4 regions of the Rhizobium sp. BR 249 genome follow, and region 2 is predicted to be linked to each of the others. Evidence: predicted binding sites of a transcription regulator. Region 2 holds the regulator's gene; each other region holds the start of a gene.
What was found. The regulator PhoB, encoded in region 2, activates phosphate uptake and scavenging genes when phosphate is short. The targets are predictions, from matches to a motif close to TGTCATNNANCTGTCAT.
Positions count from the first base shown of each region.

Region 1: QD408_RS13610 (acid phosphatase) is a predicted target of PhoB. The motif match lies at 3,205-3,221, and genes of this name have one in related genera.
Region 3: QD408_RS11460 (alkaline phosphatase) is a predicted target of PhoB. The motif match lies at 1,659-1,675, and genes of this name have one in related genera.
Region 4: phnC (phosphonate ABC transporter ATP-binding protein) is a predicted target of PhoB. The motif match lies at 3,306-3,322, and genes of this name have one in related genera.

Region 1 is NZ_JARWKX010000012.1:109,725-117,262, forward strand. It holds gene QD408_RS13600 (3-oxoacid CoA-transferase subunit A) at 1-592, opposite strand, end outside; gene QD408_RS13605 (IclR family transcriptional regulator C-terminal domain-containing protein) at 723-1,481, shown strand; gene QD408_RS13610 (acid phosphatase) at 1,534-3,078, opposite strand; gene QD408_RS13615 (cytochrome-c peroxidase) at 3,274-4,551, shown strand; partial or broken gene QD408_RS13620 (IS630 family transposase) at 4,581-5,186, opposite strand; gene QD408_RS13625 (DUF6572 domain-containing protein) at 5,271-5,603, opposite strand; gene QD408_RS13630 (RHS repeat-associated core domain-containing protein) at 5,618-7,538, opposite strand, start outside.
Region 2 is NZ_JARWKX010000001.1:58,955-66,492, forward strand. It holds gene QD408_RS00275 (Hsp33 family molecular chaperone) at 1-471, opposite strand, end outside; gene argF (ornithine carbamoyltransferase) at 561-1,475, opposite strand; gene QD408_RS00285 (aspartate aminotransferase family protein) at 1,518-2,717, opposite strand; gene QD408_RS00290 (GcrA family cell cycle regulator) at 3,143-3,676, shown strand; gene phoB (phosphate regulon transcriptional regulator PhoB) at 3,797-4,480, opposite strand; gene phoU (phosphate signaling complex protein PhoU) at 4,608-5,321, opposite strand; gene pstB (phosphate ABC transporter ATP-binding protein PstB) at 5,365-6,180, opposite strand; gene pstA (phosphate ABC transporter permease PstA) at 6,196-7,515, opposite strand; gene pstC (phosphate ABC transporter permease subunit PstC) at 7,512-7,538, opposite strand, start outside.
Region 3 is NZ_JARWKX010000010.1:20,194-27,731, forward strand. It holds gene QD408_RS11445 (lytic transglycosylase domain-containing protein) at 1-121, opposite strand, end outside; gene QD408_RS11450 (aspartate-semialdehyde dehydrogenase) at 287-1,321, opposite strand; partial or broken gene QD408_RS11455 (hypothetical protein) at 1,432-1,630, opposite strand; gene QD408_RS11460 (alkaline phosphatase) at 1,734-3,488, shown strand; gene QD408_RS11465 (hypothetical protein) at 3,584-4,045, shown strand; gene QD408_RS11470 (ABC transporter ATP-binding protein) at 4,052-4,744, shown strand; gene QD408_RS11475 (FtsX-like permease family protein) at 4,741-6,009, shown strand; gene QD408_RS11480 (MFS transporter) at 6,192-7,538, shown strand, end outside.
Region 4 is NZ_JARWKX010000001.1:389,250-396,787, reverse strand. It holds gene phnE (phosphonate ABC transporter, permease protein PhnE) at 1-366, opposite strand, end outside; gene phnE (phosphonate ABC transporter, permease protein PhnE) at 374-1,333, opposite strand; gene phnD (phosphonate ABC transporter substrate-binding protein) at 1,400-2,305, opposite strand; gene phnC (phosphonate ABC transporter ATP-binding protein) at 2,394-3,239, opposite strand; gene QD408_RS02010 (DapH/DapD/GlmU-related protein) at 3,358-3,975, opposite strand; gene phnL (phosphonate C-P lyase system protein PhnL) at 3,972-4,679, opposite strand; gene phnK (phosphonate C-P lyase system protein PhnK) at 4,711-5,487, opposite strand; gene QD408_RS01995 (alpha-D-ribose 1-methylphosphonate 5-phosphate C-P-lyase PhnJ) at 5,484-6,359, opposite strand; gene QD408_RS01990 (carbon-phosphorus lyase complex subunit PhnI) at 6,356-7,462, opposite strand; gene phnH (phosphonate C-P lyase system protein PhnH) at 7,467-7,538, opposite strand, start outside.

The DNA.
Region 1 (7,538 bases), on a different contig from region 2:
CGGCCGGCACGATGGATGAGACCTGGGCGATGGTCTTGGCTGCCGCCATGCACATCAGCGGATTGAAGTTGCGGCCGGCCTTGTTGTAGGTGAGGTTGCCGTGGGTATCGCCGACCAAAGCTTTGACGATGGCAAAATCGGCCTTCAGCCAGCGCTCCTGCACATAATGGCGGCCGTCGAATTCGGCGATGACCTTGCCTTCCGCAAGTTCGGTGCCATAGCCGGTGGGCGTGTAGAAGGCCGGAATGCCGGCCCCGCCGGCGCGGATGCGCTCGGCGAGCGTGCCCTGCGGCACGAGTTCGAGCTCGATTTCACCGGCAAGATATTTGTCGGTGAAGGCGCGCGGATCAGAGGACCGCGGGAACGAGCAGATCATCTTCCTCACCATCCCGGCATCGATCATCGCAGCGATGCCGATGCGCCCGTTGCCGGCATTGTTGTTGATCACGGTGAGATTCCTAGGCCCCTTGTCGATCAGGGCATGAATCAATTCGATCGGCGCACCCGAGCCGCCGAAACCACCGATCATGACGGTCGCTCCGTCGCCGATCTCGGAGACGGCCTCCGCCGTGCTCCCGATTGTCTTGTCCATATAGGATCTCCTCAGCCCGTTCTTGGCGTCAGAAATAAACCGCAGCAGGAACAGCGGCAAGATGTTTGTGCGTTATTTGACATTTGTTCGTATATCGCACATGATGGATAAAAGACTGGAGACCCGAACCATGCGCGAAACGGATTTCGTCAGCGGCTTTGCCCGCGGCCTGAAAGTCATCGAAGCCTTCGGCGAAACGCGCCCGCGGCTTTCCATCGCCGAGGCCGCCAAGCTGACGGCGCTCGACCGCGCCACCGTGCGTCGCTCGCTGCTGACGCTCGCCGAGCTCGGTTATGCCGATTATGACGGCAAGTTCTTCACTCTGACGCCGAAGATATTGCGGCTTGGCCATGCTTATCTTGCGGCCACACCGCTGCCGGCGCTCTTGCAGCCGCATCTCGATCATCTCTCGGAAAAGGCCGGCCAGAGCGCCTCGGCCTCGGTGCTCGACGGAACAGAAATCGTCTATATCGCCCGCGCAGCACAGCGCCGCGTCATGTCGATCAATCTCACACCGGGCAGCCGCCTGCCCGCCTATTGCGCCTCGATGGGCCGCGTGCTGCTTGCGGCTCTCGCGGAAAACGAGGCGCGCGCCATCCTGGCCCGCAGCGAACTCAAGCAGAACACGGCCAATACCAAGATCGATCCGGACGAGCTGATCGAAGAATTCCGCCGCGTGCGCGCCGAAGGCTACGCCATCATCGACCAGGAGCTGGAGATTGGTCTCTGCTCGATCGCCGTGCCGATTGAAAACGACCGCGGCGAAACGGTCGCGGCGATCAATATCGGCGCGCCCGCCGCCCTTGTCGCGGCGGCCGAGATGAAGGAACGGTACCTACCATTGCTGAAGGAAGCACAGGCCGCATTGCGGCCGCTGCTGCGCCGGTGATGGCAAACCTGAAAGCAGCGGCTCCGGCCAACACCGGAGCCGCTCCAATTGGTCAATGCGTCAGGTCGAGCGCGGCCGTGAGATCGCCCATCGGCGGCTCGCCGTTTTCGCGCAGCGCCGTGTCGCGGGCGACGATGCCGGGCAAAACAGGCAGGTCGTAGCGCGCGGTGATCAGGCGGATGATCGAGGTCGTGTCGTACTGGGTGTGATCGACCGTGCCGGCCTTGGCGAAGGGCGAGATGATGAAGGCCGGAATGCGGTTGCCCGGGCCCCAGCGGTCGGCCTTCGGCGGCGCGACGTGATCCCAGAAGCCGCCATTCTCGTCATAGGTGACGATGACGAGCATATGGCCCCATTGCGGGCTCTTTTCGAGATGCGAGACGATATCGGCAAGATGCTGGTCGCCGCTCGAAACATCGGCATAACCGCCATGTTCGTTGAGGTTGCCCTGCGGCTTGTAGAAGGAAACCGCCGGCAGCTTGCCGCCGTCGATATCCCTGAGGAAGGCCTCGCCGGCGAGGCCGCCATCCTTCAGATGTTCGGCGCGATCAGGGGTGCCGGGGGCGAAATTGGCGAAATAGTTGAAGGGCTGGTGATGGAACTGGAAGTTCGGCACCGGCGTCGCGTTCTTGCCGTCGAGTGCCGCCTGCCAGGCGCCGCTATACCAGGCCCAGCTGACGCCTTTCTCCGACAGGAGGTCGCCGATGGTGGTCTCATGCTGCGGCGGCAGCGTCGTCGCCGCAGTGGGATCGGCATAGGCCGGATCGCCGTCCTTGGCTGGCGGATTGGCGCTCGGCTCGTAAGGCGGCTGCATGGTGTTGACGGCGTAGAAATCGGGCGTCAGCGTGCCGTCGGAGACGAATTTCGGTGCGCCGTCCAGCGCCGATTTCGGGGCATTGTCCGCTACAACAAGCGACGTGCCGTCGGCATCGACCTTGGCGATCACGGGTTTGGCCGGGCTCTTGTCGGCATCGGGATAATAGGGCGCGCAGGCGCAGACCAGCGCGAAGTGATTGAGGAAGGAGCCGCCGAAGGCGCCCTGGAAGAAGTTGTCGGCGAGTACGTATTTCCTGGCGACCTGCCACATCGGCAGGATCGAACCGTCATAATGGCCCATGACGAGACTGCCGGAATCGGCCCAGGCGACGAACTTGTCGTTCTTGCCGCCGTCGATCTGCATCTGCTCCTGATAGAAGCGATGCCAGAGATCGCGGGTGATGACCGTCGGCGCCTGCGCAAAACCCTTGGGATCGTCGATCGCGAAGCTGGCATTGGCAAGATGGGCCGACTGCGCCTCGGTGATGGCAGGGGTTACGCCCTTGGCGGTCAGGCCGCCCCAGGCCGGCGGCAGTTCGGCGAGCGGCTGACCGTCACGGTCGAGTTGGCGGGCCTGCTCGGGGCTGACATTGGAAAGACCGTTGGCGCCGGGAAAGCCGCCATAGAGATTATCGAAGCTGCGGTTTTCGGCATAGATGACGACGATATTGTCGATCTTGTCGTAACCGGCCGGCGCGGCATGGGCTGATGCCGCCATGGCGAGCGGAACGAAGGCCGATCCGGCGAGACAGATCGAGGCGAGGAGTTTCAGTCTTTTCACGGGGGTACCTCATGGCTAGGGGCGTTGGCTAGAGGGAGCGGGGAACGCTCGGGGGCGCACCGACGCTAGACCCGCCATCTATCAACTTTGTGACATGGTTCTGTCACGAAGCGGCGGGAGAGCGACCGTCATCAATTTGTTGCAGCGAGGTTTGATGATGATGGAAGGCAGTCCTAAGCTATTGGAATCCTTATGATGACGAAGACGACTTTCCGGTTTGCGCAGTCCAGATTGACGGTCGGCATCGGTGTTACGGCACTGTGTCTGGCCATTCTGCCGCTGCGGCAAAGCAGCGCGGCGGCAGCTTCCGGCGTGCATCCCGGCCCGATGGCGCGCGCCGAGGCCTTCGCCCGGGCCGAAACGCTGACCGCGCTCGGCCGGAAGATATTCTCAGATACTTCGCTGTCGGCCTCGGGCTTGCAGGCCTGCGCCTCCTGCCACGACCCGGCTCGCGCTTTCGGCCCGGCATCCGCCGCGCCGGTCGAAATGGGCGGCGAACACATGGACCGGCCGGGTCTACGCGCCGTCCCGACGCTGCGCTATCTGCAGGCCGTGCCCGCATTCACCGAGCATTATTACGATTCCGAGGACGAGGGCGACGAGAGCGTCGACAATGGCCCGACCGGCGGCCTGACCTGGGACGGCCGGGTCGATCACGGCGCCGACCAGGCGAAGATCCCGCTGCTCTCGCCCTTCGAGATGGGCAACAAGGATGCGCCCGAGGTCGCCGACAAATTGCGCAAGGCGCCCTACGCCGCCGACATCGAGGCTGCCTTCGGCGCGACCGTGTTCGACAATCCGCAAGACACGTTCACCGCCGCCGCCGAGGCGCTCGCCACCTTCGAACAGAGCGGCCCGGATTTCTTTCCCTATTCCAGCCGTTACGACGCCTTCCTCGCCGGCAAGGCGACGCTGACGGCTCAGGAATTGCACGGGCGGCAGCTGTTCGAAGATCCCGCAAAGGGCAACTGTTCAAGCTGCCATCTCAGCGAACCCGCCAATGACGGCGAGCCGCCGCTCTTTTCCGATTTCGGCTTCCTCGGCCTCGGCGCACCGCGCAACATGGCGATCCCGGCCAACGCCAACCCCGGCTATCACGACCTCGGCCTCTGCGGCCCTCAGCGCACAGACCTTGCCGGCCACAGCGAATATTGCGGCCTGTTCCGCACGCCGACGCTGCGCAATGTGGCGCTGAAGAAGAGCTTCTTCCACAACGGCTACTTCCACACGCTGCGCGACGTCGTCTCCTTCTATGCGACCCGCGACAGCGACCCCAGCCGCTGGTATCCAAAAAATGCAGACGGCACGGTTCGTAAATATGACGACCTGCCGCAGGCCTATTGGGACAACCTCAACCAGGACCCGCCCTTCGGCCGGAAACCCGGCGACGCGCCTGCGCTGACCGATCCCGAGATCGACGATATCGTTGCCTTTTTGGGGACGCTGACGGATGCGGACTTGCAGCCAGCGTGAAGCGGGGCATCAAGGCGCCCACCGCATCTCACATTGCCGTTCATTGCTCCGTCGTAGACGAAGGGGGCGGTCATGCCTGTGAGGCGCAGCGCACCGGTGAACGTCGTTGTTTTCCAATGGCCGTGCGGCACGCCTGCTCGACAACGCTCGCCTCGAATTGCGCCTCCGCGCAGACGTGCCATCTTCGTTGAGAGACCAGTCTCGTCTATGAAGATCAGCTTTTCTGGATCGAGATCGAGCTGACCATCAAACCAGGCTCGCCGGCGCTTCAGGACATCTGGCCGATCCTGCTCCAATGCATGTGCGGACTTTTTTTAAAGGTCCATCCGCGGCCTCGCAGCCAGGCACCAAGCGCACTTCGGCTAATGCTCACCTGCCGCTCCACAGACAGACGCTCGACCATTTCGTCGAGCGTCACGTCCTTGCGATCATCGATCATCTCGACAACGAACGCTTCGTGTGCATCCAAGCTCGAGGACCTTCGCCAACCTTGCGGCCGTGGTGTCGGTTCACCATCGCTGGCCCTTGCGATCCAGCGGATTGCCGTCGAAATCCCAACCCCAAACCGGGCGGCAGCCTGCCGCAGACGCTTTCAATACGCGTAACCGAAAATCATCGCTCAGTGCTCGTGCCATCATCCACCTCTTCGCTGTGGATGTTGAATCAGCTTCGCCGCACAACGTCATCTCACAATCGATTCATCGATCGCAGGATCTGCTCTAACTTCCGCCAAACAGTCGGTACCGGAATTTTATTCCGGCACCTTCGACGATTTGCGCAACTTGGGCGTAAAACGCTTGGGCCTGCTCGTTCAGCTGATATTTACCTACAATATCTATTAAGATGGCCCTGTCTTTTGCGTTCGGGTATGTTTCTAAGATCTCACCGCTCTCAACAAACCCCAAATAAGTATTGAGTTTTTCCTGCAGTAGGAGAAAGTGCTTTCCCTCATTTCCCGTCCAATCAAGGTGATCAGTGATCGTCAGCACTACCTCACCTGTGACATTATCAATCCCGATTGCATCAACTACATCAGTTTGATCAACAGACATTTCGCTACCTCGCTTTACGGCCTGTTAATATCGACTGTCGTGGGAGGTATCTGTGTGCCTCCAGGAAATCCTGGTTTCCCACTGCCAACAATCACTGCCCCTGACTGCTGCATTTCAGGGAAAGCCGCCGCTTGTTTCTTTGTCAACCGTGCTGTTGCAGACGCTTTACATTCTGTGCAAACAATATTCCCGTTTGCGTCACGTCCCATCAAGTCGATACGTGTTCTGATGCCGCTCTGAGTTTTTACGGTAACTTGCTTCACAACTCCAGACTGAATTTTTTGAAGCTCCTCCATAACGTGCTGCTCAAACGCATCGCCAGCAGCTTTATTTGCTTGGATTGTTCCCTTTGAGCCTCCTGTACTTTCCGCAACGCTACTCGGCCTGCCTTTAAGAGAACCTGATGCTATCAGACCCAATCCCGCCTTACCCGCGCCGGAAATCGTCGCGAACGCATTCACAGCCTCCCCGGCAGGGAGACCGTTTAGGTCACCCTTGGCCCAGCGCCGTTCTACTGTGTCTTTGACAACTTCGGTGTTCACGAGGTCAAGCGTCGCATCGAGTTGCTGTCGAGTGATGTCTCCGTGGTCAAAACTGCTGAAAGCATTGTTTTTTGTCGATTCAGCCCAAGCTCCAATGTTCCGAGGATCGTCTGCTCCTTCAACAAAATGCCCATTGGGATCTGACTTATTGACCGGATCGTTTTCGGAGTAGCTGTATCGGTTGGTGCCGACGCCTTCCTTGGTCGGGTCCCAATCGTCCGGCGAGATGAACCGCCCGAACGCCGGATCGTAATATCTGGCATTGAGATACATCAGCCCGGTTTCGGCATCGAAGCGTTCGCCGATATAGCTCTTCTTGGTCTGGAAGGTCGTGTTGGTGGCTTCGCCATAAGCGGCATAGCCGGTCTGCTCGACGAGGGTACCGCTTTCGTTGGTCACCTGCCGCACCGAGGCCAGATGATCGCGGTGCAGGAAGAACTTGTCCTGCACGGTGCTGCCTGCGGTGATGACGATCTTGGCGTCGGGATGCGGATAGAGCGTGTAGATATCCGTGCCCGGCGTCGAACGGTCGATCTCGACATTGGCGTCGGGATAAAGCGTCGTGCCGAAAGCCCAGCTCTTCTTCACCCGGGCGCCGTCCGGACCATAGGCGAGCGTCACCGTGGCGCCATTCTGGGTCACCGTCGACAATCGGTTCGATGCATCCCAGGTCAGCGTGCGAGTGCCGTCAGACAGCATGTTGCCGTTGGCATCGTAGCTGATCGTCTTCGAACCGATCTGCGTTGCCGCATGCGGACGGATCGCCGCCGGGTTCGGATAGGTATAGGCGCCGATCCTCGTGCGCGACAGCAGGTTGCCGTTCGGCGAATAGCTGTAGGTCTCGTCAAGCGTGTTGTCGCCGCCATTGTCGGCGCCGGTCAGACGGCCGAGATCGTCATAGCTATAGGTCCAGTTGTCGTTGGCTGTCAGACCGGCGATCGTCTTGATCCGGCCGAGTTTGTCACGGCTGTACTGATTATCCATCAGCACCGTTGCGCCCTTCGCCGTCGTCACCCGGTCCAGCCAGCGCCGGGTCGGCGAATAGGCGAAGCTCGTCGTCACGCCGTTGATGTAGGTGATCGTCTTCGTCTGGCCATCGGCCTCGTAGCTCGTCGAGTCGATCAGCCCGGGCATGCTGGAAAGCAGATCGGCGTCGTTATAGAGCCAGGGCAAGGTCGTCTCGCCAACGGCAACGGTCGAGGGCGCATAGCTGATCGCCGTGGTCTTGCCGGTCGGCCCATGCTCGACGGTCGTCGTGCTCGTCACCCCGTCGATCGTCGTGCTGGTGATGCTCTTGTCGCCGGCGCCGTTGTAGAAACGGGTGTAGGTCACCGTCGCATTGGCATTCTCGGCCTTGGTCAGCATGCCGGCATTGTGCGACTGGCCGGTGGCG
Region 2 (7,538 bases):
ATCCTCGAGCGAGGTACCGTCGAGCGCGACGATGCCCTGGTAGGGCTGGCCGAATTTGCCCTGGTCGATGGTGAAAGCGAGCACGCCCTTGCCGAGCAACTGCTCCGGCTCGGTTTCGCCCGCGGCAATCGCCTTGTTGAGCAGGGCCTGATCGAAGCGGGCATAAGCGCGGACATTTTCCGGCGTCGAGAAATCGGCGACGAGAAGATCGACCGGGCCATCGCCCTTGGTCTGCACCGTGAATTTGCCCTCGAATTTCAGCGAGGTGCCGAGCAGCACCGTCAGCACGACGACTTCAGCCAGCAGCCGGGCGACGGGTGCGGGATAATGATGGCGCTCGAGGATGGCATCGAGCATCGGGCCGAGCTGGACGGCGCGGCCGCGCACATCCAGACCCTCGACCTGGAAGGGGACGACATGATCATCGCCGGCGAAATCAAACTGGCCAAGAACGGCTGCAGCTTCTGCCATGGCTTTCACTCCTTATTTTCAGAGCGACGGCCAGAGTGCCCGGCGCTCGCGCGGTCGCGAGCTTTTGACTCACGACATCCGATTATGGTTCAGATCGCGCCCAGGCACCAAGCAAGAATCGATTTCTGTGCATGAAGACGGTTTTCCGCCTCATCGAAGACCACGGATTGCGGGCCGTCGATCACGTCATCCGTCACTTCCTCGCCGCGATGGGCGGGCAGGCAATGCATGAACAATGCATCATTGCCGGCCTTCGCCATCAAGGCCGCATTGACCTGATAAGGCTGGAAGACATTGTGACCCCGGGCCCGATGTTCCTGATTCATGGAGACCCAGGTATCGGTCACCACGCAATCGACGCCGGCGACCGCACGGTCGGCATCATGGCAGAGCATGATTTCGGCGCCCTCATTGCGGGCCCAGTTCAGATAGTGATCCTTGGGCTCCGAACCAAGGGGTACGGCCATGTTCATGCGATAGCCGAAACGCGCGGCCCCTTCGACCAGCGAATGCAGCACATTGTTGCCGTCGCCGGTCCAGGCGATGGTCTTGCCCTTGATCGGCCCGCGGTGCTCTTCAAAGGTCATGATATCGGCCATGATCTGGCAGGGATGGGTGTCGTCCGTCAGCGCATTGATGACAGGCACGGTCGCATGTTCGGCAAGCTCCAGCAGGCGCGAATGCTCGGTGGTGCGGATCATGATCGCATCGACATAACGCGACAGCACCTTGGCGGTATCGCCGATCGTCTCGGCGCGGCCGAGCTGCATTTCGGTGCCGGAGAGGAACAGCGTCTCGCCGCCGAGCTGGCGCATGCCGACATCGAAGGAGACGCGGGTGCGGGTCGACGGCTTTTCAAAGATCATCGCCAGCATCTTGCCGGCGAGCGGCTTGTCGCCCTTGCCGGCCTTGAAGGCCTGCTTGCGGGCGAGCGCATCGTTCATGATGGTTCTGAGATCGGCTGTAGTGACCGCCGAAAGATCGAGGAAATGTTTAGGAGCCATATCGTGTTCTTACCTGTCGTGCGCCCGGAGGCGGCAATCCCTTCAAGCCGTCTTCTTCACCTTGGAAGCGCGAACGCTTTCGGCGGCGCGCTCGATGCGTGCAAGGCCCTCGCGGGCCTCCTCGGCGGTGACGACGAGAGGAGGAATAAGGCGGATGACGTTGTCGCCGGCGGGGACGCCAAGCAGATGCGCTTCCCGGATCGCCTGCAGCAGTTCGGCGGAGGGAACGGCAGCCTTGATGCCGAGCAAAAGCCCCTCACCTCTGATATCCTCGATCACATCGGGATAACGATCCTTGAGGGAAGCCAGCCCCTGGCGGAAGACGAGCGCCACGTCGCGCACCTGCTGGAGGAAGCCATCGGCGAGAATGACGTCGAGCACGGCGCTGCCGACGGCCATGGCAAGCGGGTTGCCGCCATAGGTCGAACCGTGCGTACCGGCCTTCATGCCGGAAGCGGCTTCGGCGGTGGCAAGGCAGGCGCCGAGCGGGAAGCCGCCGCCGATGCCCTTGGCAACGGCCATGATATCGGGCGTCACGCCGGACCATTCATGGGCGAAGAGCCTGCCGGTGCGGCCGACGCCGGTCTGGACCTCGTCGAGGATCAGCAGCAGGCCGTTTTCATCGCAGATCTGGCGAAGCGCCTTCATGAACTCAGGAGTGGCCGGACGCACACCGCCCTCGCCCTGTACCGGCTCGATGAGGATTGCGGCCGTCGCATCGGTGATGGCGGCGCGGACCGCCTCGATATCGCCGAAAGCCACCTGATCGAAACCGGGCGCCTTGGGGCCGAAGCCTTCGAGATATTTCTCCTGGCCGCCGGCGGCGATCGTCGCGATCGTGCGGCCGTGGAAGGCGCCTTCGAAGGTGATGATATGGAAGCGCTCGGGATGACCCTTGGAAAACTGGTAGCGGCGCGCCGTCTTGATGGCGCATTCGAGCGCCTCCGCGCCTGAATTGGTGAAGAACACCTTCTCCGCGAAGGTTACGTCAGTCAGGCGTTTTGCCAGGCGTTCCTGGCCCGGAATTTCATAGATGTTGGAGAGGTGCCAGACTTTGTCGGCCTGCTCCTTCAGCGCGCCCACAACATGGGGATTGCCGTGGCCGACGGAGGTGACGGCGACGCCGGCGCCGAAATCGAGATAACGCTCGCCGCTTTCGGTGATCAGCCACACGCCCTCGCCTCGCTCGAACCGCAGCGGGGCACGAGAATAGGTGTCATAAAGCGGCGCGGCTTCAGCCATGGCGCGGGTCTCCCGTTCACAATTACAGAGCCTCGGACTCCGGCTAAGAAAACCAGGCCCGAAAAATCAAAAATGCCGCCTTTCGGCGGCGAGCGGTACTATTTCCTTTTCGCGCTGCAATGTCAACAAAACTGCGGCCTTAGCGCATGCAGCAAGCTTGTACAGCGGCATTTTCGACCTTCAACAGGCATTATTGCAGAAATGACACGCGGGGGAAGCAAGTTGGGGAAAACTCCGAATTCGATTCATCCGGATTCCCGCGACTCTTGTCAGGGAGTCAGCCTCACACTAGGTTAAAGTTCAATTACTAGACTGCATGCGGCGGAACTAGTCACCAAAATTGATCAGGCGTTTCTTGTTTCGGAGGCTTCCGGGACAACGGTGAGGGATTCTGCCATCACCAACGCAAAAGGTGGAGACAGGGCATGAACTGGACAGACGAGCGGGTCGAGAAACTCAAGAAGCTATGGTCCGAAGGACTGAGCGCCAGCCAGATCGCGGCGCAGCTTGGCGGGGTCAGCAGAAATGCCGTCATCGGCAAGGTGCATCGGCTGAGCCTTCCGGGCCGCGCCAAAGCGGGCGGCACGGCCACCGCGGCGCGTACGCCGAAGCGCAATACGTCGGCGCCGCGCGCCCCGAACTACGCCTCGCGGATCACCACCCGCACCGTCACCCGCCAGCAGGGCGCGACGATGCTGAAGGAAGAGATCGAGATCGAAGCGGTCGAGGAAATGGAATACGTGCCGAAGGGCAACGTGGTGGTGCCGATTTCCCGCCGCCTCGGCCTGACGGAACTGACCGAACGCACCTGCAAATGGCCGGTCGGCGACCCGCTGAAGGAAGACTTCCACTTCTGCGGCTGCGAATCCCCCGACAATTCGCCCTATTGCAGCTATCACCAGAAGCTCGCCTATCAGCCGATCAACGAGCGCCGCAGGGCGACCGCACGGGTCAGCTGAGCAGACTGGCATTGCTAGATATGAGAAACGGGCCGAACGGCCCGTTTTTTTATTCATCGGATTGAGGCGCTTGGGCATCCGGTTTGTTGCCGGGAAATCCCCTTACCCCGCTTACGGGGCTCAGGCTTCCATCGAATAACCCGCGCCGCGGACGGTGCGGATGACGTCCTGCATGTTGGAGAAATTCAGCGCCTTGCGCAGGCGGCCGACATGGACGTCGACGGTGCGCTCGTCGACGTAGATATCGTGGCCCCAGACGCCGTCGAGAAGCTGCGAGCGGGAGAAGACCCGGCCCGGCGACGACATCAGGAATTCCAGCAGGCGGAATTCGGTGGGGCCGAGGCGGACTTCGCGGCTCTTGCGATGGACGCGATGGGTTTCGCGATCAAGCTCGATATCGCCGCATTTCAGCACCGTGGACAGAACCTCCGGGCGGGCGCGGCGCAGCATCGCCTTGACGCGGGCGACGAGCTCGGGGGTCGAGAAGGGCTTGACGACGTAATCGTCGGCGCCTGTCGAGAGCCCGCGGACGCGCTCGCTCTCTTCGCCGCGCGCCGTCAGCATGATGATCGGCAGGCGCTCGGTTTCCGGGCGCATGCGCAGGCGCCGGCAAAGCTCGATGCCGGAGACGCCGGGCAGCATCCAGTCGAGGATGAGAAGATCGGGCGTGCGCTCCTGAAGCCTGATTTCGGCCTCGTCGCCGCGAAGGATGGTATCGACCTCGAAACCTTCCGCTTCGAGGTTATAACGAAGAAGCACACTGAGGGCTTCTTCATCTTCAACAACTGCAACTCTCGGGATCATGCGTCTCGGTCTCCTCGCGCACGATCCTTAAACCGGGGGCGATTTAAGCAGGATCCTGCGCAAATTCAGATGTGGCTGCGACCTCTTTGCGCGCCCCTGCGGGCGCGCAAATGGCGGTCCGGGACGGTTATTCCGTCACCGCGCCGACGGTGTTGGCGCTGTCGTCCTTCGGACGGTCGCCTTCCGGCTGTGCGCCTGTCGCCATGTAGTAGATCGTCTCGGCGATGTTCGTGGCATGGTCGCCGATACGCTCGATGTTCTTGGCGCAGAAGAGAAGATGCGTGCAGCTGGTGATGTTGCGCGGGTCTTCCATCATGTAAGTCAGGAGTTCGCGGAACAGCGAGGTGTACATGGCGTCGATCTCGTTGTCGCGTTCGCGGATCGACTTCGCCTTGTCGGCAGCGCGCGTCGTGTAGACGTCGAGCACTTCCTTGAGCTGGACGAGCGCGAGTTCCGACAGATGCTCGAGGCCGCGGGCGAGCTTGCGGGGAACGCCCGTCGCCTGGACGGCGATGACGCGCTTGGCGGTGTTCTTGCCGAGGTCGCCGACGCGTTCGAGATCGCCGGCGATCCGGATCGAACCCATGATCTCGCGCAGGTCCGAGGCCATCGGCTGGCGGCGGGCGATGGTGACGATCGCCTTGTCACCGATCTCGCGTTCCATGTGATCGAGGATCACGTCGTCCGAGATGACCTTCTGCGCGAGCGCGGTATCGCCGTTGACCAGTGCGCGAACGGATTCGCTGACCATCTGCTCGGCCAGCCCGCCCATTTCGGAAATCCGCCTGGACAGGAACTTCAGATCATCATCATAGGCAGAAAAAATATGTGTCGATGCCATGGGCTTTATCCTCGAATAACGGGAAGACGCGATGTCGCCAGAATCAGCCGAAACGGCCCATGATGTAGTCCTGGGTGCGCGGATCGTCCGGATTGGTGAACATCTTGTCGGTATCGTTCTCCTCGACGAGGTTGCCGAGGTGGAACATGGCGGTGCGCTGCGAAACGCGAGCGGCCTGCTGCATGGAGTGGGTGACGATGACGATCGTGTAGTTCTCGCGCAGCTCGTGGATCAACTCCTCGACCTTGGCGGTGGCGATCGGGTCGAGCGCCGAGCAGGGCTCGTCCATCAGGATGACTTCGGGGCTGACGGCGACGGCGCGGGCGATGCAAAGACGCTGCTGCTGACCGCCGGAAAGGCCGGTGCCGGATTCATGCACGCGGTCCTTGACCTCGTTCCAGAGGCCGGCGCGCTGCAGGCTGGTTTCGACGATCTGGTCGAGATCGGCCTTCGACTTGGCAAGACCGTGGATGCGCGGGCCGTAGGAGACGTTTTCATAGATCGACTTCGGGAACGGGTTCGGCTTCTGGAAAACCATGCCGACGCGGGCGCGAAGTTCGACGACGTCGATATCGGGATCATAGATATCGTCGCTGTCGAGCGTGATCTTGCCGGTGACGCGGCAGCCGTCGATCGTATCGTTCATGCGGTTGAGGCTCCGCAGGAAGGTCGACTTGCCACAGCCGGAGGGGCCGATCAGGGCTGTTACGGTGTTTTCGCGAATGTTCAGGTTCACATCGAAAAGCGCACGCTTCTCGCCGTAGTAAACCGAGACATCCTGTCCGATCATCTTATACGGGACGTTGCTCATCTTCTGATCCAGCGCCTTTTCAACTGCAGCTTCCGTCAACATGTTCATGATGTTTAACTCCGTTTACCAGCGGCGCTCGAAGCGACGACGCAAGAGGATGGCGCCCATGTTCATGACGATCAGGAACAGGAGCAGGACGATGATGGCACCCGAAGTACGCTCCACGAAGGCGCGTTCCGCCTCGTTCGCCCACATATAGACCTGCACGGGCAGGGCCGTCGAGGGATCGAGCGGTGTGGCAGGCGCATTGGCGACGAAGGCGACCATGCCGATGAGCAGCAGCGGCGCGGTTTCGCCGAGCGCGTGCGCCAGGCCGATGATCGTGCCGGTGAGGATGCCGGGCATGGCAAGCGGCAGGACATGGTGGAACACCATCTGCATCTTCGAAGCGCCGAGGCCGAGGGCTGCGGCGCGGATCGACGGCGGCACGGCGCGGAGTGCTGCGCGCGTCGCGATGATGATCGTCGGCAGGGTCATCAGCGTCAGAACCAGGCCGCCGACCAGAGAGGCCGAGCGCGGCAGGCCGATGAAGTTGATGAAGACGGAAAGACCGAGCAGACCGTAGACGATCGAGGGAACGGCGGCGAGGTTGTTGATGTTGACCTCGATCAGGTCCGTCAGCTTGTTCTTCGGCGCGAACTCCTCGAGATAGATCGAGGCGGCAACGCCGATCGGCAGGGAGAGCACCAGGACGATCAGCATCAGGTAGAGCGAGCCGATGAGGGCGACGCCAAGGCCTGCGGCCTCCGGACGGCTGGAATTGCCGTTGACGAAGAGGCCGGTGTTGAACTGCTTGGACAGAGCCCCGCTCGCCTTCAGCTCGTTCATCCAGCCGACCTGCTTGTCGTTGACCTTGCGGTTCTTCTCGTCGACCGAAAGATCGATCTGGCCCTTGTTGGCGCTGTCGACATTGGCGTCGGCGAGCACGGTGACATTGACCGTTTTGCCGATGATCGACGGATCGGCGACGACCATGTCGCGCAGCTGGATCGGCGCGCCCTTGGAGAGCATGGCCGTTGCATCGCGCACGTCGGGGCGGCTCGATGCGTTGATGTTCAGCTGCTTGACGATCGCGTCGCGCAGGAGAACCGGATAGTTGGCGGCGACCAGCACCGACGGGTCGGTCGCGCGCTTGTTGTTCGGGTCGATCGTCTTCTCGGCGAATTCGATCGGCAGGGTGATCGCCGTCTGCTGGAAGGCAGTGTAGCCTTTGCCGATCACCGTCCAGAGCAGGATGAAGAGGAAGATCAGGCCGAAAGCAATGGCGGCGATGCCATAGGCCTGGAACCGGCGCTCGGCGGCGTAGCGGCGCTTGATGCCGATATCGCGGCGGGCAGGCGCCCTGGAGACGGTTCCTGCGACGGGAGAAACAATATTCGTCATTCGTACTGCTCCCGGTATTTGCG
Region 3 (7,538 bases), on a different contig from region 2:
TAACCCAGGCGTCGAAGCCGGCGCTGGTATTGCCGCATTGTGCGCCTTGCGCGAACGCCGGTACCGAATGGAGGACGCCCATTGCCGTGGCGGCCGCCAGAAAGAATTTTGTCATGCGCATTGAGAACCCCGCTCTCGATCTGCATAGCTTTTGGCCGGACAGAGAATGCCAGCCACCAGCGATTTTGTCACGATCACCTTTCAGCGAGCGCTTACATGGCTGTGTCTGCCCGAAAAGCCCCGCTCATCGAGCAGGGCTTTAGCAGGTTATGGTTTACAAATGGTATCAGGCGGCCTGCTTGCGCGGCTTGACGAGGCCGCGATTGACGAGCAGTTCGGCGATCTGGATCGCGTTCAGCGCCGCGCCCTTGCGCAAGTTGTCTGAGACCACCCACATGTTGAGACCGTTTTCAACAGTCGCGTCCTCGCGGATACGCGAGATGTAGGTCGCGTCCTCGCCGGCGGATTCATACGGCGTGATGTAGCCGCCGTTTTCGCGCTTGTCGATGACGAGGCAGCCGGGCGCGTCGCGCAGGATGTCGCGGGCCTGGTCAGCGGTGATCTCGTTTTCGAACTCGATGTTGACCGATTCCGAATGGCCGATGAAGACGGGGACGCGCACGGCCGTGCAGGTCACCTTGATCTTCGGGTCGAGCATCTTCTTCGTTTCGGCCAGCACCTTCCACTCTTCCTTGGTGTAGCCGTCTTCCATGAAGCTATCGATGTGCGGAATGACGTTGAAGGCGATGCGCTTGGTGAACTTCTTGTTCTCGATCGGATCGGCAACGAAGACGGCGCGCGTCTGGTTGAAGAGCTCGTCCATGCCGTCCTTGCCGGCGCCGGAGACCGACTGGTAGGTCGAGACGACGACGCGCTTGATCTTGGCGAAGTCGTGCAGCGGCTTCAGTGCCACCACCAACTGGGCGGTCGAGCAATTCGGATTGGCGATGATGTTGCGCTTGGTGAACTGCGTGATCGCGTCGGGGTTTACTTCCGGCACGATCAGCGGCACGTCGGCGTCGTAACGCCAGGCCGAGGAATTGTCGATGACGACGCAGCCCTGCTGGCCGATCTTCGGCGAAAACTTCTTGGAGACCTCGCCGCCGGCCGACATCAGGCAGATGTCGGTATCGGAGAAATCGTAATTCTCCAGGTTGGAAACCTTCAGCGTCCGGTCCCCGTAGGAAACTTCGGTGCCCTGCGAACGGGCGGAGGCGAGCGCCACGACCTCATCGGCGGGGAAGCCTCGTTCGGAGAGGATGTTGAGCATCTCCCGGCCGACATTTCCGGTCGCTCCCGCAACTGCTACTTTGAAACCCATTTCTCAAGCTCTCTTTCTCTTCTCTCCTCTGTCCGGTGAGGGGAAAGGCGCGAATAATCGCGTCTTCCTGTCCCCAGCCGAGCCGGGGAGAGAGCGGCAGGCCAGAGACGTCAGACGGTTTTCGTCGTCGTTTTGGCCTTGGTTTTGGCAGAAACCGGAACGGCAATATCCACCCCGGCAACCCGTGCCCGGTCATTGCATTCAGCAATGGCGTGTTCGTCGCGAACCATGGAGATTTCCTTTTCCGCTGTTGCTCTTAGAAGGTTTTCCACAGGAGTCAAGGTTTTTGCTGAGGGCGCCTGCGGCCAGGAGGGGCGGTGCCGATCCTGCGACCTTTTGTCATGCCATTGTCATCCCCGGCGGGTATCCCGGCCAGGTTGTCAATTCTCTGCACCGAAAACGGGGGTTTTCCATGCGTACGCTTCTCGCCGCCTTTGCGGCCACCACCATCCTCGCAGGCGCCGCTCAGGCGACGACGGTCTATCCGCTTGACCGCGCGACGATTCTCGTCGGTTCGCCGTTCGATTTCAAGGTCGAGCTCAACAAGCAGGTCAAGCCTGAGGACGTGAAGATCACCGTCAACGGCCAGGATTACAAGACCGTTCTCGGAAGCGAGGCGCAGTTCGTCGAGCTGGAAAAGGGCAAGGAAGACAAGGCTCTCGGCTCCGCTCTCCTGCTGCGCGGCCTGAAGATTTCCGCTCCCGGCGCCTACAAGGTCGAGGTCGCCGCCGGCGACGAAACCAAGTCCGTCACCTGGAACGTTTACGAAACCGCGGCCCAGCCGAAGGCCAAGAACATCATCTTTCTGCTCGGCGACGGCCTTTCCGTCGCGCATCGCACCGCCGCCCGCATCATGTCCAAGGGCATGACCGAGGGCAAGGCGAATGGCCGCCTTAATATGGACGATCTCGACCATATGGCCTTCATCGGCACGTCTTCGACGAATGCCGTCGCCACGGATTCGGCCAACACCATGTCGGCCTACATGACGGGCCACAAGACGGCCGTCAACGCGCTCGGCGTTTATGCCGACCGCACGCCGTCCTCGCTCGATGACCCGCGAGTCGAAACCATCGCGGAAGCCGTTCGCCGCATGACCAAGAAGTCGATCGGCATCGTTGCGACGGCTGAAGTCGAGGATGCTACGCCGGCTGCCGTCGTTTCCCATACCCGCAACCGCAACGACAAGGCCGATGTCGTCGGCATGCTGCTCGACGTCAAGCCGGAAGTCCTCCTCGGCGGCGGTTCGGCCTATTTCCTGGGCAAGGAGGTCGCCGGTTCCAAGCGCAAGGACAACCAGGATTACATTAAGCTGTTCCAGGACGCCGGCTACAAGCTTGCGACCGACAAGAACGAGCTTGCAGCCAATGCATCGGCTGAAGGCAATCTCCTCGGCCTCTTCCACACCGGCAACATGGACGTGACGCTCGACCGGGAATTCCTGAAGAAGGGCACGGTCGACAAGTTCCCGAACCAGCCGGGTCTCGTCGAGATGACCAAGGTCGCGCTCGATCGCCTTTCCAAGAATCCGGAAGGTTTCTTCCTGATGGTCGAAGGTTCCTCGATCGACAAGATGTCCCATCCGCTGGACTGGGATCGCGCCGTCGTCGATACCATCGAATTCGACAAGGCTATCGGCGTCGCCCGCGAATTCCAGAAGGCTCATCCCGATACGCTGATCGTCGTCACCGGCGACCATACGCACGGCGTTTCCATCATCGGCACGGTCGATGACGAGAAGCCCGGCACGGAAATGCGCGAAAAGGTCGGGACCTATGCCGAGGCCGGCTTCCCGAACTACAAGGACGAAAACGGCGACGGCTATCCGGACAAAATCGACGTCAGCCGCCGCCTGTTCCTGAGCGCCAATAACGGCCCCGATCACTACGAGACCTTCCGTCCGAAGCTCGACGGCCCGTTCGTTCCGGCCGTCCAGAACGAGAAGAAGGAATATGTCGCCAACGAGCAGTATAAGGATGTTCCAGGCGCCGTCTTCGTCCAGGGCAATCTTCCGAAGAGCAGCGAAAGCGGCGTTCACGCCGTCGACGACGTCGTCCTGCAGTCGGCCGGTCCCGGTGCCGAAGGCTTCCACGGCTACATGGAACAGAGCGACGTCTACCACGTCCTCGCCGACACTTTCGCCCTCGGCGCCAAGCAGACGAACTGATTGAAGATCCCGCAAGGCCGCTTGCCGGCCTTGTCTCTTTCATCGATCATGATCCCGGCCGTTCAACGGCCGGGATTTGTTTCCTGGAGATCGCCATGGATATATTCTCTTCGCTGCATCTCAGCCGCCGCCGGTTGATTGGCGCCGCCATTGCGCTCCCCTTTACGGTGTCTGCTGTTCGCGCCGCCGACCCATCGCTTTCTTTCAACGAGCTCTACGGCAAGTTCGGCGTGCTCGGCCTCGAATTTTCCGACAAGGTGAAGCGTCTTGCCGGCCAGGACATCAGCATGAAGGGCTTCATGGCGCCGCCGCTGAAGGCCGAGGCCCAATTTTTCGTGCTGACCGAAGTGCCGATGTCGCTCTGCCCCTTCTGTTCTTCGGATGCTGACTGGCCTGACAATATCGTTGTCGTTTACCTATCGGAAAAGCAGACGTTCGTGCAGCCGCGCCAGACGATCGAAGTGCGCGGCACGCTCGAATATGGTTCTTGGACCGATCCGGAAACCGGCTTCGTCAGCCTGCTGCGCATCCGCCAGGCCGAATATTTCGCGGCCTGAACCGATATGCTGGCTCTCGATATCGAAAATCTGACCGTCACCTTTCCAGGCCTGTCTTCACCGGCGCTGGCGATCGGCCGCCTGTCGATCGAGGCCGGCAGCAGGGTTGCCATCACAGGTGCGTCCGGCTCCGGCAAGAGCACCTTCGTCAATATCGTCACCGGGCTGGAGCGGACACGGCAGGGCCGCATCCGCTGGAATGGCGAGGATATTGCCGGTTTTTCCGAAAGCCGGCGCGATCGGTTCCGCGCTGCCAATATCGGCCTGGTCATGCAGGAGTTCCATCTCTTCCCCGGCCTGTCGGCGGTGGAAAACGTCCTTCTGCCCGCGCGTCTTGCCGGCGCTGCCACGGCCGATATCGTTGAGCGGGCGCATGCGCTCTTGAGCACGGTCGGCCTTTCCCGCTCCGGCCAGAAGATCGAGACCATGTCGCGCGGCGAGATGCAGCGCGTGGCGATCGCCCGCGCACTGCTGCGCAAGCCCGGCGTCATCATTGCCGACGAGCCGACCGCGAGCCTCGATGCCGAAAGCGGCGAAGCCGTCGGAGATCTCATCCTCGATCTCGCCATTGCCGAAGGCAGCACGCTGATCGTGGTGTCGCACGACCAGCGCCTGACTAGCCGCCTCGACCGGCGCATCACCTTCGGCTCCGGCCGGATCAGCGGAGATTCCGCTGTAGCGGCAGGGGAGGCTGCATGATCCGCTTCATCCTCACCGATCTTCGCCGCCTCTGGGCGGGGTCGCTCGTTGTCGTGCTGCTGGTGGCGCTTGCGACCGCGCTCGGCGTTTCCGTCGTGCTGCAGGAGCGGGCGCTTCGTCTCGGCAGTGCGCGTGCCGCCGACAAGTTCGATCTCGTCATCGGCGCCGGCGGCAGCGAAACGCAGCTCGTGCTGTCCTCCGTGTTCCTGCAGCCGTCGCCTTTGCCGCTGATGCCGGGCGAGGTTCTGGCCAGGCTTGCCGCCGATCCACGCGTCGATTGGGCCGCTCCGATCGGCTTCGGCGATTCCTTCTCCGGCTATCCGATCATCGGTACGACGGTGGTGCTGGCCGACAAGCTTTCCGGCGGCTTGGCCGAGGGCAAGGTTTTCGCGCGCGAGGGAGAGGCGGTGATCGGCTCTGCCGTGAAGCTTTCGCTCGGCGGCGAGATCAAGCCGATGCATGGTTCGGCGGAAGAAGGTGGCGAGACCCATACCGAACTCGTCTATCATGTCGCGGGCCGTCTGCGGCCGACGGGCACCGCCTGGGACCGGGCCATCCTCGTTCCGATTCAGGCCGTCTGGCATATCCATGGCCTGGGAGAGGAGCATGCGGAAGGCGCCGAGGAGGCCGGGCACGATCATGAGCCGGCGGGCGCCGATCACGATGCGCATGAGCATCACGGCGAAATCGACCCCGATGCCGCGCTCAACGAGGTTTGGAGCGCGGATGCGCCCGGCCTTCCGGCCATCCTGGTCAAGCCGAAGACGATCGCCGACGCCTATAAGCTGAGGCAGGACTATCGCAGCGGCAATACCGTCGCCGTCTTTCCCGGCGAGGTGCTGACCAATCTCTACGCCACGCTCGGCGACGCCAAGCAGATCCTCGTTGCGGTCGCTTCCGGCTCGCAGGCTCTCGTCGCGGCCTCGCTTGTCCTGGTCACGGTCATTCATATCGGCCAGCGCCGCCGCCAGATCGGGGCGCTGAGGGCCTTCGGTGCCCCGCGCGGGGCGATCTTCGGTATCGTCTGGCTGGAATTCTTCCTGCTGGTGGTGGTCGGCGTCGGGGTCGGATTCGCAATCGGGTTTTCCGCAGCGCTGACCTTGTCGGGCCTGTTCTCGCAGACGAGCGGCATCGCCATGCCTGTCGGCTTTGCTCGTGAAGATCTCGGGCTTGCAGGGGTGCTGCTTGGCTTTGCCGCGATTCTCGCCGCGCTGCCGGCCGTGCTGGCCTATCGGCAATCGCCGGCCCAGGCGCTGAGAGCGTAGCCGCGGGAGCTATGCCTTGGATAACCAAGCGAATCGTCATTAGACTAAAGTCATAATCCCAAAGCCTCTCTCTTTGCGGGCCATGTTTTCTGGCACACTCCCGTTAGGCGTGTCGCGGCCGGGGATTTGCTTTGAGGAGAGTAGGTCGCGCGCGTTGCTCATCATTCTGTGGAGGACAGACAATGGCAAATGTCGCAAGCATGGACGGCGCGAAGGCCGGTCCGATGACGGGCGAGGAGAAGAAGGTCATCTTCGCTTCTTCGCTCGGCACCGTTTTCGAATGGTACGATTTCTATCTTTACGGTTCGCTCGCCACCTATATCGGTGCGACCTACTTCACCCAATATCCTGAGGCAACGCGCAACATCTTCACGCTGCTCGCCTTCGCCGCCGGCTTCCTGGTGCGTCCCTTCGGCGCCTTGGTGTTCGGCCGTCTCGGCGATCTCGTCGGCCGCAAATACACCTTCCTGATAACGATCCTGATCATGGGTTTTTCGACCTTCCTCGTCGGTATCCTGCCGGGGGCGGCCACCATCGGCATCGCGGCACCGATCATCCTGATCGGTCTTCGCCTGCTCCAGGGCCTTGCGCTCGGCGGTGAATATGGCGGTGCGGCAACCTATGTCGCCGAACATGCGCCGAACGGGCGCCGCGGCTATTTCACCTCATGGATCCAGACGACGGCGACGCTCGGCCTGTTCCTGTCGCTGATCGTCATCATCCTGGTGCAGTCGCTGATGGGTCCGGTTCAATTCGCCGCCTGGGGCTGGCGCATTCCGTTCCTGGTCTCGGTCGTCCTGCTCGGAATTTCCGTCTGGATTCGCCTGAAGATGAACGAATCACCTGCGTTCCAGCGCATGAAGGCTGAAGGCAAGGGCTCCAAGGCGCCGCTGACCGAAGCCTTTGGGCAATGGAAGAACGCCAAGATCGCGCTCATCGCGCTTCTCGGAGCCACCATGGGCCAGGCAGTCGTCTGGTACGGCGGTCAGTTCTATGCGCTGTTCTTCCTGCAGAACGTGCTGAAGGTCGATCTTTTCTCGGCCAATGTGATGGTCGCCATCGCGCTCTTCCTCGGCACGCCGTTCTTCGTCATCTTCGGTGGTCTTTCCGACAAGATCGGCCGCAAGCCGATCATCATGGCGGGTCTTCTCATCGCGGCGGTGACCTATAATCCGCTGTTCAAGGCGATGACCTGGACGGCAAACCCGGCGCTTGCCGAAGCACAGGCCTCGATCCGCGCGACAGTTACGGCCGATCCCTCGGATTGCAAATTCCAGTTCAACCCGACGGGCACGTCCAAGTTCACCAGCTCCTGCGACGTGGCGACGGCGTTCCTGACGAAGAACTCGGTGCCTTACGATGTCGTGCCCGGTCCGGCCGGACAGCCGGCAACGGTGAAGGTCGGCAATGAGACGATTGCGAGCTTCGACGTCGTTGCCGCCGGCGACAAGGCGAAGGGCATGACCGCCGCCTTCGAAAAGGGCGTCAACATCGCTCTCCATGATGCCGGCTATCCGCTGAAGCGCGGC
Region 4 (7,538 bases), 330 kb from region 2:
CCGGCTCGTGCCGCTGATGGAAACGGTGATGCTGCCGTCCGGGTTGTTGACCAGCCAATCGGGATGCGGATTGTCGCCGAGCGGCGAGAAACGGGGATAACGCACCTCGATCGAGCCGTCGTCCTGGATACGAAATTCCGGCTGGACGTCGTAGCTTATCCATTGGCTGAGATAGATGCCGACGCGCTTCCAATGGGCCTCGGCGAAGAGCTTGGGCAGGTCGAAGAACCAGACGGCGTAGAGGCCGTAGAGCAGCGTCGCGATCAGGATCGTCAGCCCGCCGAAACGCTGGCGGAACGAGCGTTGGAAGTATTCCGGATAGCGCGCTTCTATCTCGTTCATGCGGTTGGCGTCGATCACCGTCATGGCGGCCTCAATGTTGCAGGAGGAAGGCGTGATCGCCGACGAGCCGGCGGCGCAGCCACGCGGAGAACTGGTCGACGGCGACGATCGTCACGAAGAGCAGGAGAACGAGCGCCATCGTCTTGGCGCCGAAGCCGCGCGAGATCGAAAGCTTCAGCTCCTCGCCGATACCGCCGCCGCCGACGGCGCCGATGATCGTCGAGGCGCGCACGTTGATCTCAAGGCGCAGCAGCGCATAGGAGGTGAAATTCGGCAGCACCTGCGGCAGGGCGGCGAAGCGCACGCGCTCCCACCAGTTGGCGCCGACGGCTTTCATGCCCTCATGCGGCTTCATGTCGATATTCTCGGCCACCTCGTAGAAGAGTTTGCCGAGCGCGCCGATCGTGTGCAGGGTGATGGCGATGATGGCGGCGACCGGTCCGATCGACAGGATCGCCGAAAACAGCCCGGCGATGACGATTTCGGGGAAGGCGCGCAGGAATTCCATCAGGCGCTTGGTGAAGACGCGCAGCGGCCATGAAGCCGTCAGGTTGCGCGCGGCAAAGAAGCTCAAGGGGACGGCAAAGACGAAGGCGATGATGGTCGAGATCAGCGCTACGTTGATCGTGACGATCATCAGCTCGAAATATTCGGGAATGTAGAAGGCGCCCCAGACGTAGACGCGGCCCTTGTCGAAATTGAATTCCTCGCCGCCCTTGTCGTTGACGCTCGCTATGTCGAACAGCGCGCGCCAGACATCGTTCCAATCCTTGGGGATGAGCCAGCTCAGGAAGTCGAAGAGATGCGGCAGGCGGTCGAAGAAATGGCCGGCATTGCTCTCGTCGGCAAAACGGACGGAGCTTACGAAAGCCGCAATGAGGATGACGAGGCCGAGTACGGTGTAGAAGCGGCGCCTGGCGACCATCTGGCCCCAGGCGGTGCCGATCTCCTGCGTGCTCTGCATGTGCGGCTGTGTATCGGCAATAGTCATGGACGCCCCGACCGGTAATAAAGATAAAGGGCGGCCGTTGCCGGCCGCCCCGTATTCGAAAGGCGATCAGCCGCCGATGGCAGCTTTGCGGACGTCGACGACGGCATTGTAGAAGTCGTGCTTGACCGGGGCGTAGCCCTGGTAGTCGCCGCCTTCGACAGCCGTGAAGCACTTGTGATCCTTTGCCGGCAGGGCCGTGAAGAAGGCCGCGAGCTTCGTCTGCCATTCTTCGCCGAGGGCGTTGCGAACGACGAGCGGGCCGTTCGGGATCAGCGGCGAACGCCAGACTTCGACGAGCTTGTTCGGATCGACGGCGCCCTTGTCGACTTCCTTGCGGAAGGTGCCGGAGGTGTAGCCGTCCTTGAAATCGCCGAGGCCAGACGAATCGTCGACGGCGATGTCGACCTTGCCGTCATAAGCGGCGAGCAGGTTGTTCTCGTGGCCGCCGTTGAACTGCGTCGAAGCGAAGAACTTGTCGTTCGGCATGCCCGTGTCCTTCGGGATCTGCGTCAGCGGAACGAGGTAGCCCGAGGTGGAGTCCGGATCGGCGTAGCCGAGCTTTTTGCCCTTGGCGTCCTTGATGGACTTGATGCCGGAGGACTTGAGAGCGAGACCGATCGAGTAGTAGCCGGTCGAACCGTCCTTCTGCTGCGTCGTCAGGATCGGCGTAACGGCCTTCGGGTCCTTGATGTAGACGGCCGCATAGCCGGAAGCGCCGAGTTCGGCGAAGTCGAGCGTGCCGCCGAGCAGGCCCTGGATGACGCCGTCATAATCGGCGGCCGGGAAGAGTGAAACCTTCTCGAAGCCGAATTCCTGCTTCAGGTGGTCGGCGAGGCAGGCATAGTTGCGCAGGCGGTCGGTTTCGTTTTCGCCGCCGAGGATGCCGATGCGGAATTCCTTGAGGTCCGCAGCGTTGGCGCCGCCGGCGAGCGCGAAGAGCGCCGTTGCCGCAAAGAGTGCTTTCTTCAACATGAGTTCTCTCCTATTGACCGGTATCTCCGGCCTTCCCGTTACGAAGAAGTGTGCCCTTGACGCGGGCGCTCGATCGCGGCCGCCTCGCTCAGAGGCCGGCCAGCGCCAGCGGCTGGACGCCGGCGGATGGATTGTCTGCCCGCTCGGGAGCGATATTGATCGACGTTGACGTCATCGTTTCGTCGATGCCGGCGCCGTCCTTGTCCGTCCCGTAGATTTCCTTCACCGCTTCGCCCGTCAGATCCGAGGGTCTGCCGTCGAAGACCACGCGGCCGTGGGCCATGCCGACGATGCGCTCACAATAGCTGCGGGCGGTATCGAGCGTGTGGAGGTTGGTGATGACGGTGATGCCCTCGCGCTCGTTGATATCGCGCAGCGCATCCATGACGATCTTGGCGTTCAGCGGATCGAGCGAGGCGATCGGCTCGTCGGCGAGCACCATCTTCGGGTTCTGCATCAGGGCGCGAGCGATCGCCACACGCTGCTGCTGGCCGCCGGAAAGCGTGCCGGCCGGCTGCAGGGCGGTCTGTTCGATGCCGAGGCGTTCGAGCGCTGCGATCGCATGCACGCGCTCTTCGCGGGTGAAGATGTTGAGCAGGCTGAGAAGCGTCGAGCGGTGATTGAGGCGGCCGAGCATGACATTTGTGAGAACGTCGAGACGCGGCACCAGATTGAACTGCTGGAAGATCATCGCGCAGTCGCGCTGCCAGTTCCGCAACGCTCCGCCGCGAAGCCTGGAGACTTCGATGCCGGCGAAATGAATGGAGCCGGAACTCGGCTCCTGCAGGCGGTTGATCATGCGCAGAAGCGTCGACTTGCCGGCGCCGGAGCGGCCGATGATGCCGACCATTTGGCCCTGGGGAATGGTGAGGGTCACGGAGTCGACGGCGAGCTTGTTTCCGAAACGACGTGTGACATCTTTCAGCTCGAACATCATGCTGGTCCCTTGCATTCCAAGCCTTGGTCCGCATCGCATTAGTCCCGCTTCATGAACCTCCAATGTCATATTTGTGTAAGTCGCGTCACAAATCCCGGCGCCGTGACGGGAGCATCTAGCCCTCGTAGCGCGCCAGAAAATCTTCCGCGCTCAGGTTGCGGAAATCCTGCAAAGCCAGGCGCAGACGATCATGCTCCCAGTCCCACCAGGCAAGCCTGTCCATGCGTTCACCGATCTCTTTCGGGAAGCGCTCTCGGATCAGCTTCGCCGGCACACCGCCGACGATCGTGTAGGGTGCGACGTCTTTCGACACCACGGCGCCGGCACCGATGACGGCGCCGTTGCCGACGCTGACGCCCGGCAGGATGGTCGCCCCGTGCCCGATCCAGACGTCGTGGCCGATCGTCACGCGGTTTGCGCGCCGCCAGGCGAAGAAGTCCGTCTCCATGTCGCCGTCCGGCCAGTAGTCGGCGGCGCGATAGGTGAAATGATGCAGTGTCGCGCGCCATGTCGGATGGTTGGTGGCGTTGATGCGCACGGCGGCGGCGATATTGACGAACTTGCCGATCGTCGCGCACCAGACGGCGCCATCCTGCATGATGTAGGAGTAGTCGCCGAACTCGGCCTCGCTGATGCGGCAGCGCTCGGAGACTTCCGTATAGCGCCCGAAGGTGGAGTGGCTGACATCAGCCGTTTCGTGGAAATAGGGCTCGGTGCCCAGCTTGCGGCTCATGCGGCGATCTTCCTCGGTGAGAACTGCTGGACGTCGAGGATGCGGTCGGCGACCGCCTCGCGAACCTCCTCGTCGTGGAAGATGCCGAGAAGGGCGACACCCGCCTTCTTCTTCTCCGCGATCATATCGACGACGACGGCGCGGTTTTTCGCGTCGAGTGAGGCTGTGGGTTCGTCGAGAAGCAGGATCGTATGCTCGGTGATGAAGCCGCGCGCAATGTTGACGCGCTGCTGCTCGCCGCCGGAGAAGGTGGCGGGCGGAAGCTGCCAGAGCGCTTCCGGCAGGTTGAGCCTGGCGAGCAGGGCGCCTGCCTTTTCCCGAGCCGCGACCGTTTCTTCGCCGCGCGCGACGAGCGGCTCGGCCACCACGTCGATCGCCGCCACGCGCGGCACGGTGCGCAGGAACTGGCTGACATAGCCGAGTGTATCGCGGCGCACATTGAGCACGGTGCGCGGATCGGCGGAAGCGAGGTCGACGATGCGCCCGTCGTGGCGAATGAGGATCTGGCCGGTGTCGACGGCATAATTGCCGTAGATCATCTTGAGCAGCGAACTCTTGCCGATGCCCGAGGGGCCGCCGAGCACGACGCATTCGCCAGCCGCGACCGAGAAGGCGACATCGGAGACGACGGGCAGCCTGATGCCGTCGCGCAGATGCATGGTGAAGCTCTTCGAGACTTCGGAAACGACGAGGGGTGTGGGCATGCTTTCTTCTTTCCTGGCTTTTTAACGAGGCTCAGACCTGCAGGATCGAGGAGACGAGCAGTTGCGTGTAGGGTTCGTGCGGATCGTCGAGCACGCGGTCGGTGAGACCTTGTTCGATGACGCAGCCGTCCTTCATCACCATCATCCGGTGCGAGAGCAGGCGGGCGACGGCAAGATCATGGGTGACGATGATCGCCGAGAGGCCGAGATCGTTGACGAGACCGCGCACGAGATCGAGCAGGCGCGCCTGCACCGAGACGTCGAGGCCGCCTGTGGGTTCGTCCATGAAGACGAGGCGCGGGCCGGTGACGAGATTGCGGGCGATCTGCAGGCGCTGGCGCATGCCGCCGGAAAAGGCGCGGGGCTGGTCGTCGATGCGGTCGGCGTCGATCTCGACGCGTTCGAGCCAGTCGATGGCGGTAGAGCGGATCTTGCCGTAGTGCCGGTCGCCGATCGCCATCAGCCGTTCACCGACATTGGCGCCCGCAGAGACGGTCATGCGCAGCCCGTCGGCCGGGTTCTGGTGCACGAAACCCCAGTCGGTGCGCATCAGGAAGCGGCGCTCTGCCTCGTTCATGCGGTAGAGGTCGCGGTAGCTACCGTCGCGCATATGGTATTCGACGCTGCCGGTGCTCGGCATCAGCCGGGTGGAGATACAGTTGAGCAGCGTCGTCTTGCCCGAACCGGATTCGCCGACGATGGCGAGCACTTCGCCCGGCCAGAGCTCGAAAGAGACGTTCCGGCAGCCGATGCGATTGCCGTAGAATTTCGAGAGGTCGTTGACTTTGAGAAGCGGTGTGTCGGTCATTCTGCAGCCTCCCGGGCCAGCATTTCGCCGGCATGTCCCTGTGCGCGGCGATCTTCGCAGTGGTCGGTATCGGAGCAGACGAACATGCGCCCGCCCTTGTCGTCGAGGATGACCTCATCGAGGTAGACCTCCTCCGCGCCGCAAAGGGCGCAAGGCTTGCCGAAACGCTGGATCTCGAAGGGATGGTCCTCAAAGTCCAGGCTGACGACATCGGTATGGGGCGGCACGGCATAGATACGCTTTTCGCGGCCGGCGCCGAAAAGCTGCAGCGCTTCCGACCTGTGCATCTTCGGATTATCGAATTTCGGCGTCGGCGAGGGGTCCATGACGTAGCGGCCATGCACCTTGACCGGATAGGCGTAGGTCGTGGCGATACGGCCGTTGCGGGCGATATCCTCGTAGAGCTTCACATGCATGAGGCCATATTCCTCGAGCGCATGCATCTTGCGTGTCTCGGTCTCGCGCGGTTCGAGGAAGCGCAGCGGTTCCGGAATCGGCACCTGGTAGACGAGCACCTGGCCTTCACCGAGTTTTTCCTCCGGGATGCGGTGGCGCGTCTGGATGATCGTCGCCTCGCTGGTGCGCGTCGTCACCGCGACATTGGCGACCTTCTGGAAGAAGGCGCGGATCGAAACGGCATTGGTCGTGTCGTCGGCGCCCTGGTCTATCACCTTCAGCACGTCGTCAGGCCCGATGATCGAGGCCGTCACCTGCACGCCGCCGGTGCCCCAGCCATAGGGCATCGGCATTTCTCTGCTGGCGAAGGGCACCTGGTAGCCAGGGATGGCGATCGCCTTCAGGATGGCGCGGCGGATCATCCGCTTGGTCTGTTCGTCGAGATAGGCGAAGTTGTAGCTGGCGAGATCGCTCATTCGGCGGCTTCCTTCATGTCTTCGCCGCTGCTGCGGGCGGCTTCGAATTCGCGGCGCATGCGGCGGACGAGATCGAGTTCGGCCTGGAAGTCCACATAATGCGGAAGCTTCAGGTGCTCGACGAAGCCCGTCGCCTGGACGTTGTCGGAATGGGAGATGACGAATTCCTCGTCCTGTGCCGGCGCGGTAATGTCCTCGCCGAGCTCTTCGGCGCGAAGCGCGCGATCGACAAGCGACATTGCCATCGCCTTGCGCTCGCTCTGGCCGAAGACCAGGCCGTAGCCGCGGGTAAACTGCGGCGGCGCCTTGGCCGAACCCTTGAACTGGTTGACCATCTGGCATTCGGTGACCTGGATGACGCCGAGCGAGACGGCGAAACCGAGCTCCGGCACGTCGAATTCCACTTCGACCTCGCCGATGCGGATTTCGCCGGTGAAGGGATGGTTGCGGCCGTAGCCGCGCTGGGTGGAATAACCGAGCGCCAGCAGGAAGCCCTCGTCGCCGCGGGAAAGCGCCTGCAGGCGCAGGTCGCGGGTCATCGGGAATTCCATCGGCTCGCGTGTGAGGTCGCCGATCTCGTGGTCTTCGGGCATGTCGCCGTCGGCCTCGATCAGGCCTTCTTCGCCGAGGATCTCGGAGACGCGCATGACACGGCCGGTCTCGGCCGGACGCTGGGCCGGCGCCTCCACCGCTTCGTCCTCAAGCAGCGAGGGATCGAGCAGCCGGTGGGTATAATCGAAGGTGGGGCCAAGCAGCTGGCCGCCCGGCAGATCCTTGTAAGTCGCCGAGATGCGGCGTTCGATCGTCATCGCGGCCGTATCGAGCGGCTTGGAATAACCGAAACGCGGCAGCGTCGTGCGGTAAGCGCGCAGCAGAAAGATCGCCTCGATCATGTCGCCGCGCGATTGACGGACGGCGAGTGCGGCGAGCGTGCGGTCGAAAAGCGAGGCCTCGGCCATGACGCGGTCGACGGCGAGGGCGAGCTGTTCGACGATCTGCTCGATGCCGATTGCCGGCACGGAGCGGTCGCCGCGCCGGCGGTCGGCAAGCAGCCGGTGGGCATTGGCGATGGCGGCCTCGCCACCTTTGACGGCAACATACATGAGCTCAGATCTCCGTTGCTGTGATTTTGGTGGTGCGCGGCAGGCAGACGAAGCGCTTGCCGGATGTCAGCACGAT